2 regions of the Streptomyces sp. WAC04114 genome follow, and region 2 is predicted to be linked to the other one. Evidence: riboswitches for the same ligand, from Rfam matches in the RefSeq annotation. Region 2 holds a riboswitch; the other holds the start of a gene.
What was found. A riboswitch is a leader RNA that binds a small molecule or an ion and turns the genes downstream of it on or off. The one in region 2 is predicted to bind cobalamin.
Positions count from the first base shown of each region.

Region 1 (3,632 bases), on a different contig from region 2:
GGTGATCTACTCACTGCGCGACGGCCATCTGCGCAGGCTCGTCGACGAGGCGCTGAACGTGGCCGACCACCGGCTCAGCGACCGGCCCCCGCACGACTGACCACGGCCCGCTCAGTAGCGCGCCGCCGTCCCGAGGTACTGCTCGGCGAAGGCGGCGGCCGCCGTGGGCGAGGTGAACAGACGGCGCAGCCGGGCGAGCGCGGTGCCCGCGCGGAACGGGTCGCCCGCCGCCGTGCCGTGGTACACCTCGGACAGCCACTGCGAGAACTCCTGGTAGTCCCACACGCGCCGCAGACACGCCTGCGCGTAGCCGTCGAGGCCGCCGCCGTCACCGGTGGTGAGCCGCGCGACCAGGGCGTCGCCGAGCAGGAAGGCGTCGTGCAGGGCGAGGTTCATGCCCTTGGCGGCGATCGGGGCGACCAGATGGGCCGCGTCGCCCGCGAGGAAGAGCCGGCCGTGCACCATCGGCTCGACCACGTAGTCGTGCATGTCCAGCACACGCTTCTCGATCAGCCGGCCCTCGGTCAGCGGCGGCGCACCGGCCGCCCCGAGCCGTTCCCGCAGCTCCGACCAGACACGCTCGTGCGGCCAGTTCTCCACGTCGTCGCCCGGCGGGCACTGGAGGTAGTAGCGGGTCACCTCCGGGCTGCGGGGCATCTGGCCGGCGAAGCCGCGACCGTGGCAGCCGAACAGCACGCAGTCGGTGGACGGCGGGGCCTCGGCGAGCAGGGCCAGCCAGCCGATGCCGTAGTCGTGCCGCGCGATCCGGACCCGCTCGGTCGGGAGCGAGGCCCGGCTCACCCCGCGCGCCCCGTCGCAGCCCGCGACGAAATCGCAGTGCACGACCTGGAGTTCGCCGCTCTCGTGGCAGGTGTACGACACCGACGGCCGGTCGCCGTCGACGTCGTGGACGCGTACGTCCCGGACGCCGAAGCGGATCGCGCCGCCCCGGACGTCGGCGTACTCGCGCACCAGGTCCGTCACCAGCAACGGCTGCGGGTAGACGAAGTGGTGGCTGCCCGTCAGCTCGCCGTACGGAAACCTGTACCGCTCCCCGTCGAAGCGGAACTCGCACGCGGTGTGCGGCTCCGCGCGGTCCAGCAGGTTCCGGGCGAGGCCCCGCTTCTCCAGGCCCCGCACGGCCCATTCCTCGATGACCCCGGCCCGGGGCCGCTGTTCGACGAACTCCCGGGTCTCGGTCTCCAGCACCAGGCAGTCCACGGACGCGGCCCGCAGGATGTTGCCGACGGTCAGACCCGCGGGACCGGCGCCCACGACGACGACCGGAAAACGGTGCGGGGCACCGGAGTCGGCGGGCGGAAGGGGGTGGGTCATGCGCACATTATGGAGGCCGTTGTCAGTGGACGGTCACCTCCGCGGACGGCTGCCTCCCTCAGGGCTACTGCACGTCGTGACGAGACAGCCGTGGGATCTCGATCGCCGGGCAGCGGTCCATCACCATCTCCAGGCCCGCCGCACGGGCCCGGTCGTACGCCGCCTCGTCGATGACGCCGAGCTGGAACCAGACGCCCTTCGCGCCCTTGGCGACCGCCTCGTCCGCGACGGCCCCGGCGAGGTCGCTGTTCACGAACACGTCGACGACGTCCACGTCGAAGGGGATGTCCGCCAGGCTCGCGTAGCCCTTCTCCCCGTGCACCGTCTCCGCCTTCGGGTGCACCGGAACCACGCGCTTGCCGAAGCGCTGGAGCACCGCGGCGACGCCGTACGCCGCGCGCCGCTGGTTCGACGACAGGCCCACCACGGCCCAGGTGTCGCCGAGCTCGGTGAGGATCCTGCGGACCGTTGCCTCGTCGCCGTGCACCGGCGGCCTCCAAGGAAGTCGTGGACGAACTGTTCCTTGTGTAACGGCGCCGGGTGTGCGGTGATTCCCCGGCCGGCCTCCGTGATAGCTTGCCGAGGCCAGTCGAACCCATGTACGTGGGTCAGGGAATCCGGTGCGAATCCGGAACTGACGCGCAGCGGTGAGGGGGACGGGCGGGGCCTCGGCCACTGGACTCCCTCGCGGACGTCCGGGAAGGCGCCTCGATCCCGGGTGAACCCGAGTCCGAAGACCTGCTGGCGGCCCCCGCGGCCGCGTGCGGCGGGGGAGCACCGTACGACCGGGCTCCGCGCATGAGCCCTCGACGCCTGAGGACTGGTTCCCGTGCCCCTCGCCCGACCCGCCCGTGCCGCCGCCCTGCTCGCGGCCGGCTCCCTGCTCCTGACCGGCTGCGGCGGCACCGCGTCCACCGACGCCAAGGCCGCCGTCACCCTCACCAACTGCGGGCACGAGGTCCGCGTCCCCGCCCCGCCGCGGCACGCGGTGTCCCTCAACCAGGGCACCACCGAGATCCTGCTCTCCCTGGGCCTGGCCGACCGCCTCGCGGGTACGGCCACCTGGACCGACCCCGTGATGAAGGGGCTGGAGAAGGCCGAGGCGAAGGTGCCGCGCCTCGCCGACGACAACCCGTCCTTCGAACGCGTCCTGGACACCGAGCCCGACTTCGTCGCCGCGTCCTTCGTCTCCACCCTCGGCAAGGGCGGCGTCGCCACCCGCGAGCAGTTCGAGAAGCTCGGCGTCCCCACCTACGTCTCCCCGTCCGACTGCGCCGGCAAGGACAACTCGGGCGGCGGCGACGGCGCCCGCGACAAGGCCCTGGACATCGACACCGTCTACGGCGAAGTGCGCGACCTCGCGACCGTGTTCGGGGTGAGGAAGCGCGGCGACGCCCTCGTGGGCTCCCTCCAGCAGCGCATGAAGAAGGCCACGGCCGGCATCGACGCCTCCGACGTCACCCTCCTCTACTGGTTCGCGAACTCCGAGTCGCCCTACCTGGCGGGCTGTTGCGGCGCGCCCGGCATCATCACCCGGGCCCTCGGCGCGAAGAACGTCTTCGACGACACGCACGAGGAGTGGCCACAGGTCAACTGGGAGACCGTCGCCGACCGCGACCCCGACGTCCTCGTCATCGGCGACCTGACCCGCAAGTCCCAGACCGCCGAGTCCGCCGCGAAGAAGATCGCCTTCCTGGAGTCCAACCCCGTCACCAGGAACATGGACGCCGTCCGGCACAAGCGGTACGTGCTGCTCAGCGGCCAGGCCATGAACCCGACCATCCGCACCGTCGAGGGTGTGGAGCAGGTGGCGGCCGGGCTGCGCCGGTTCGGGCTGGTGAAGTGACCGCCCAGGGGCTGCCGGCCGCCGGGACCGGGCCCCCGCGCCGGGCAGGACTCGCGCTGGGCGCGGCCGGGACCGTCGCGCTCGTCGCCTCCCTCGCCGTGGCCATCACCATCGGTCCCGCCGACATCGGCGTCGGCGACGTGTGGTCCGTCGTGGCCGCCCATCTCGGCCTCGGCAGTTCGGAGCTGACGCCGATCAGGGACGGGATCGTCTGGCAGCTGCGGCTGCCGCGCACCCTGCTCGCGGCCGTGTGCGGGGCCGGACTCGCCGTGTGCGGGGCGGTGATGCAATCCCTGCTGCGCAACCCGCTGGCCGACCCCTTCGTGCTGGGGGTGTCCTCGGGCGCATCCACCGGAGCGGTCCTCGTGGTCGTGCTCGGCGCGGGCGGCGGCGCCATATCGGTGTCCGGGGGCGCGTTCCTCGGCGCCCTGCTGTCGTTCGCTCTGGTGCT
Region 1 is NZ_JAIGQA010000152.1:15,928-19,559, forward strand. Features, by position in the region: gene K4G64_RS29890 (metalloregulator ArsR/SmtB family transcription factor) at 1-100, shown strand, start outside; gene K4G64_RS29895 (4-hydroxybenzoate 3-monooxygenase) at 112-1,335, opposite strand; gene K4G64_RS29900 (CoA-binding protein) at 1,400-1,822, opposite strand; cobalamin riboswitch at 1,905-2,096, shown strand; gene K4G64_RS29905 (ABC transporter substrate-binding protein) at 2,165-3,181, shown strand; gene K4G64_RS29910 (iron chelate uptake ABC transporter family permease subunit) at 3,178-3,632, shown strand, end outside.
Region 1: linked by a shared signal. The riboswitch ahead of K4G64_RS29905 (ABC transporter substrate-binding protein) and the one ahead of K4G64_RS05690 (energy-coupling factor ABC transporter permease) in region 2 are both predicted to bind cobalamin.

Region 2 (3,632 bases):
CACGCCGCGCCAGTATCCTGGGTCGGCTGCGGCACCCCCCACCAATCCCTGTGCAGAAGCGGGGAGTTCGGCTGCGGCGACGACCCTTCCCACACGCATGAGACGAGGACGAGTGCTGCTAGCGGGCCGCTACCGGCTGGATGTTGAGATCGGGCGCGGTGGAATGGGAGAGGTCTGGCGCGCGTACGACGAGACGCTCGCCAGAGCGGTGGCCCTCAAGCTGCTGCTCCCCCAGGACACCGATGCCACGGCGACCTCCCGGTTCCGTCTGGAGGCTCAGACCGCCGGGCGTCTCAACCACCCGAACGTGGTCGGCGTCCTGGACTTCGGCGAGTACGACAACCGGCTGTACCTGGTGATGGAGCTGGTCGAGGGCGACAGCCTCGCCGGGGTGCTGACCGGCTCCGGCGCGCTCCCCGCCGAGCAGGTGGCCGATCTGGCCGCACAGGCGTCCGCCGGGCTCGCCGCCGCGCACGGGCAGGGCATCGTGCACCGGGACGTCAAGCCCGCCAACCTGCTGCTGGACACGAACGGCACCCTGAAGATCGGCGACTTCGGCATCGCGCGGTTCCTCGACGACCCGGGCGCCGCGCTCACCGCTACCGGCCAGATCGTCGGCACCGGCCTGTACCTCGCGCCCGAGCGTGCCCTGGGCAAGCAGGCGGGTCCGGCCTCCGACATGTACTCCCTGGGCTGTGTGCTCTACCAGCTCCTCAGCGGGCGCCCGCCGTTCCAGGCCGACACCGCCGTCGCCCTCCTCCACCAGCACCTCGACTCCGCCCCCGTGCCACCCCGCGAGCTCGGTGTCGCCGGACTGCCGCCCGCGTTCGAGAACTACCTCCTCGGCCTACTCGCCAAGCAGCCCGAGGACCGGCCCACCGCCCAGCAGGCCGCCGAATGGTTCGCCGGCGGCGCCTGGCGGGGCCTGCCCGAGCCGCTGCCGGAGGTCTCGCCGCCGCTGCGGCCCAGGACCACGTCCGCGGCGATGCCCGCCGGGCCGGGCCCCTACGCGGGTGCCGGGACCGGCAACCCGACGACGTACGCGCTGCCCGCGACCACGGGGCACCGCAGCGCGGCCCGGACGGCCCAGGCGGGGCGTTCGGGCCGCTCCCGCGGGCGCGGCGGCCTCGGCAACCGGTCGCGACTGGCCGCGACGGCCGCCGCCGCGGCGCTCTTCCTCGCCGCGATGCTCATCGGCATGCGCTGGTTCTCGCCCGACACGACCGCGGAGAGCACGGAGCCCGACGCGTCCCCGAGCGCGAGCAGCCCCGCCGCCACGCCGTCCACCGACTCCGCGTCGTCCTCCTCTTCCGATTCCGATTCCGAGGCCGGTCCCGGGGCCGGTCCGGCGGCCGGGCCGAGGGCGGCCGACGCGCCGGCCACCGGCACCGTGGCCGATGTCACTCCGACCGCGCCGGCCGCTTCCCCGACGCCTGTTGCGCCGGAGCCCGGCGCCACGACTCCGACGCAGGAAGGGGGCCCCGGCGGGCCGGAGCAGCCGCAGCCGGAGAAGCCGGGCCAGGCCGGGGACGACGGGGAAGGCGACGACGACGGGGACGACGGGAGCGACGACTGACGCGGCCCGGACGGCGCACGGCGGACCCCTGACCGGAGCGCGTGGATCAGCCGGGAGATGCGCCGGTGTGCGAGCGGGCGCCCCCTCGCGCGCCCCTTGGGTGGCTTGTCATCGCCCTTACCCCGGCCTTATTGTCACCAGGCCTTGGTGAACGGGAAATCCGGTGTGATGCCGGTGCGGCCCTCGCCACTGTGAATCGGGAAGTCCGGCTCCGGCCCTCACGGGCAGCCACTGGGTCCTTGCGACCCGGGAAGGCGGAGTCCGGGCGGTGGTACCCGTCAGCCAGGAGACCGGCCAAGGCGCGTCAACCATCCACGAGGTGCTGGAGAGGGTCTGCTGAGCCATGCACATAGCCGAGGGTTTCCTTCCTCCGGCGCACGCGGTCGCCTGGGGCGTCGCGTCGGCGCCGTTCGTCGTCCACGGGGTCCGGTCGCTCACCCGTGAAGTGCGCGAGCACCCCGAGAGCACCCTGCTCCTCGGTGCGTCCGGAGCCTTCACGTTCGTCCTGTCCGCCCTGAAACTGCCGTCCGTGACGGGCAGTTGCTCGCACCCTACCGGCACGGGCCTCGGAGCCATCCTGTTCCGGCCGCCCATCATGGCGGTGCTGGGCACCATCACCCTGCTGTTCCAGGCGCTGCTGCTCGCGCACGGCGGTCTGACCACGCTCGGCGCCAACGTCTTCTCCATGGCGATCGTCGGCCCCTGGGCCGGATACGCCGTCTACAAGCTGTTGCGGCGCTCCAACGCGCCGCTGATGGTGGCGGTGTTCTCCGGCGCGTTCGTCGCCGACCTGTCCACCTACTGCGTCACCAGCGTGCAGCTGGCGCTCGCGTTCCCCGACCCGGGCAGCGGATTCCTGGGCGCGCTCGGCAAGTTCGGTTCCATCTTCGCCGTCACCCAGGTCCCGCTCGCGGTGAGCGAGGGGCTGCTGACCGTGCTCGTGATGCGGCTGCTGGTGCAGTCCAGCAAGGGCGAACTGACCCGGCTGGGTGTGCTCCTCGCCAAGAAGCAGACCCGGACCGAGACCGAGGCGGTGGCCCGATGAGCAGGAACACGAAGATCAACCTGGTGCTGCTGTTCGTCGTGGCGGCGCTCGCCGTACTGCCGCTGGCGCTCGGCCTAGGTGACCACAAGGAGGAGCCGTTCGCGGGCGCCGACGGCGAGGCCGAGACGGCGATCACCGAGCTGAAGCCGGACTACGAGCCGTGGTTCTCGCCGCTGTACGAACCGCCGTCCGGTGAGATCGAGTCGGCGCTGTTCTCCCTCCAGGCGGCTCTCGGCGCCGGTGTCCTCGCCTACTACTTCGGGCTGCGCCGGGGCCGTCGGCAGGGCGAGCAGCGGGCGCTGGAGCGGGACGCCGAGGCCGACAGCGCGCTCGCCGGCGCCGCCGGAAAGTCCACCGCGAAGCAGGACTGAGCCCGGGTGCTGCCGATCGACGCGGCGGCGCACAGCAGTCGCTGGCGCCGCCGCCATCCCGTGGACAAGGCCGTGCTCGGGCTCGGCCTCACCGTACTCGCGATCTCGCTGCCGCCCTGGCCGGGCGCGGCCCTGGTCCTCCTGACCGCCCTGGTGGTGCTGCTGGGGCCGGCCGGGGTGCCCGGGCGGCGGCTGTGGCGGGCCTACCGGGTGCCGCTGGGCTTCTGCGTGACCGGTGCGGTCACGCTGCTGGTCCAGGTGGGCGGGCCGGGGGGGTTCGTCTCGCTCGCGGACGACGGGCCGCTGAGGGCCGGGGAGTTGCTGCTGCGCACCTCGGCGGCCTCCCTGGGCGTGCTGCTGTTCGCCTTCACCACGCCCATGTCCGATCTGCTGCCCCGTCTGGTCCGGGCCGGGGTCCCCGCGCCGGTCGTCGACGTCGCGCTCGTGACGTACCGGATGAGCTTCCTGCTGCTGGACTCCATGCGGCGCATCCGGGAGGCCCAGGCGGCCCGGCTCGGCCACACCGGCCGGGCCGCGGAGTGGCGTTCTCTGGCCGGGCTCGGCGCCACCGCGTTCGTCCGCGCCTTCGACCGGGCGACCCGGCTCCAGGCCGGGCTCGCCGGGCGCGGCTACGACGGCA
Region 2 is NZ_JAIGQA010000011.1:32,861-36,492, reverse strand. Features, by position in the region: gene K4G64_RS05695 (serine/threonine-protein kinase) at 98-1,576, shown strand; cobalamin riboswitch at 1,705-1,890, shown strand; gene K4G64_RS05690 (energy-coupling factor ABC transporter permease) at 1,920-2,621, shown strand; gene K4G64_RS05685 (energy-coupling factor ABC transporter substrate-binding protein) at 2,618-2,992, shown strand; gene cbiQ (cobalt ECF transporter T component CbiQ) at 2,999-3,632, shown strand, end outside.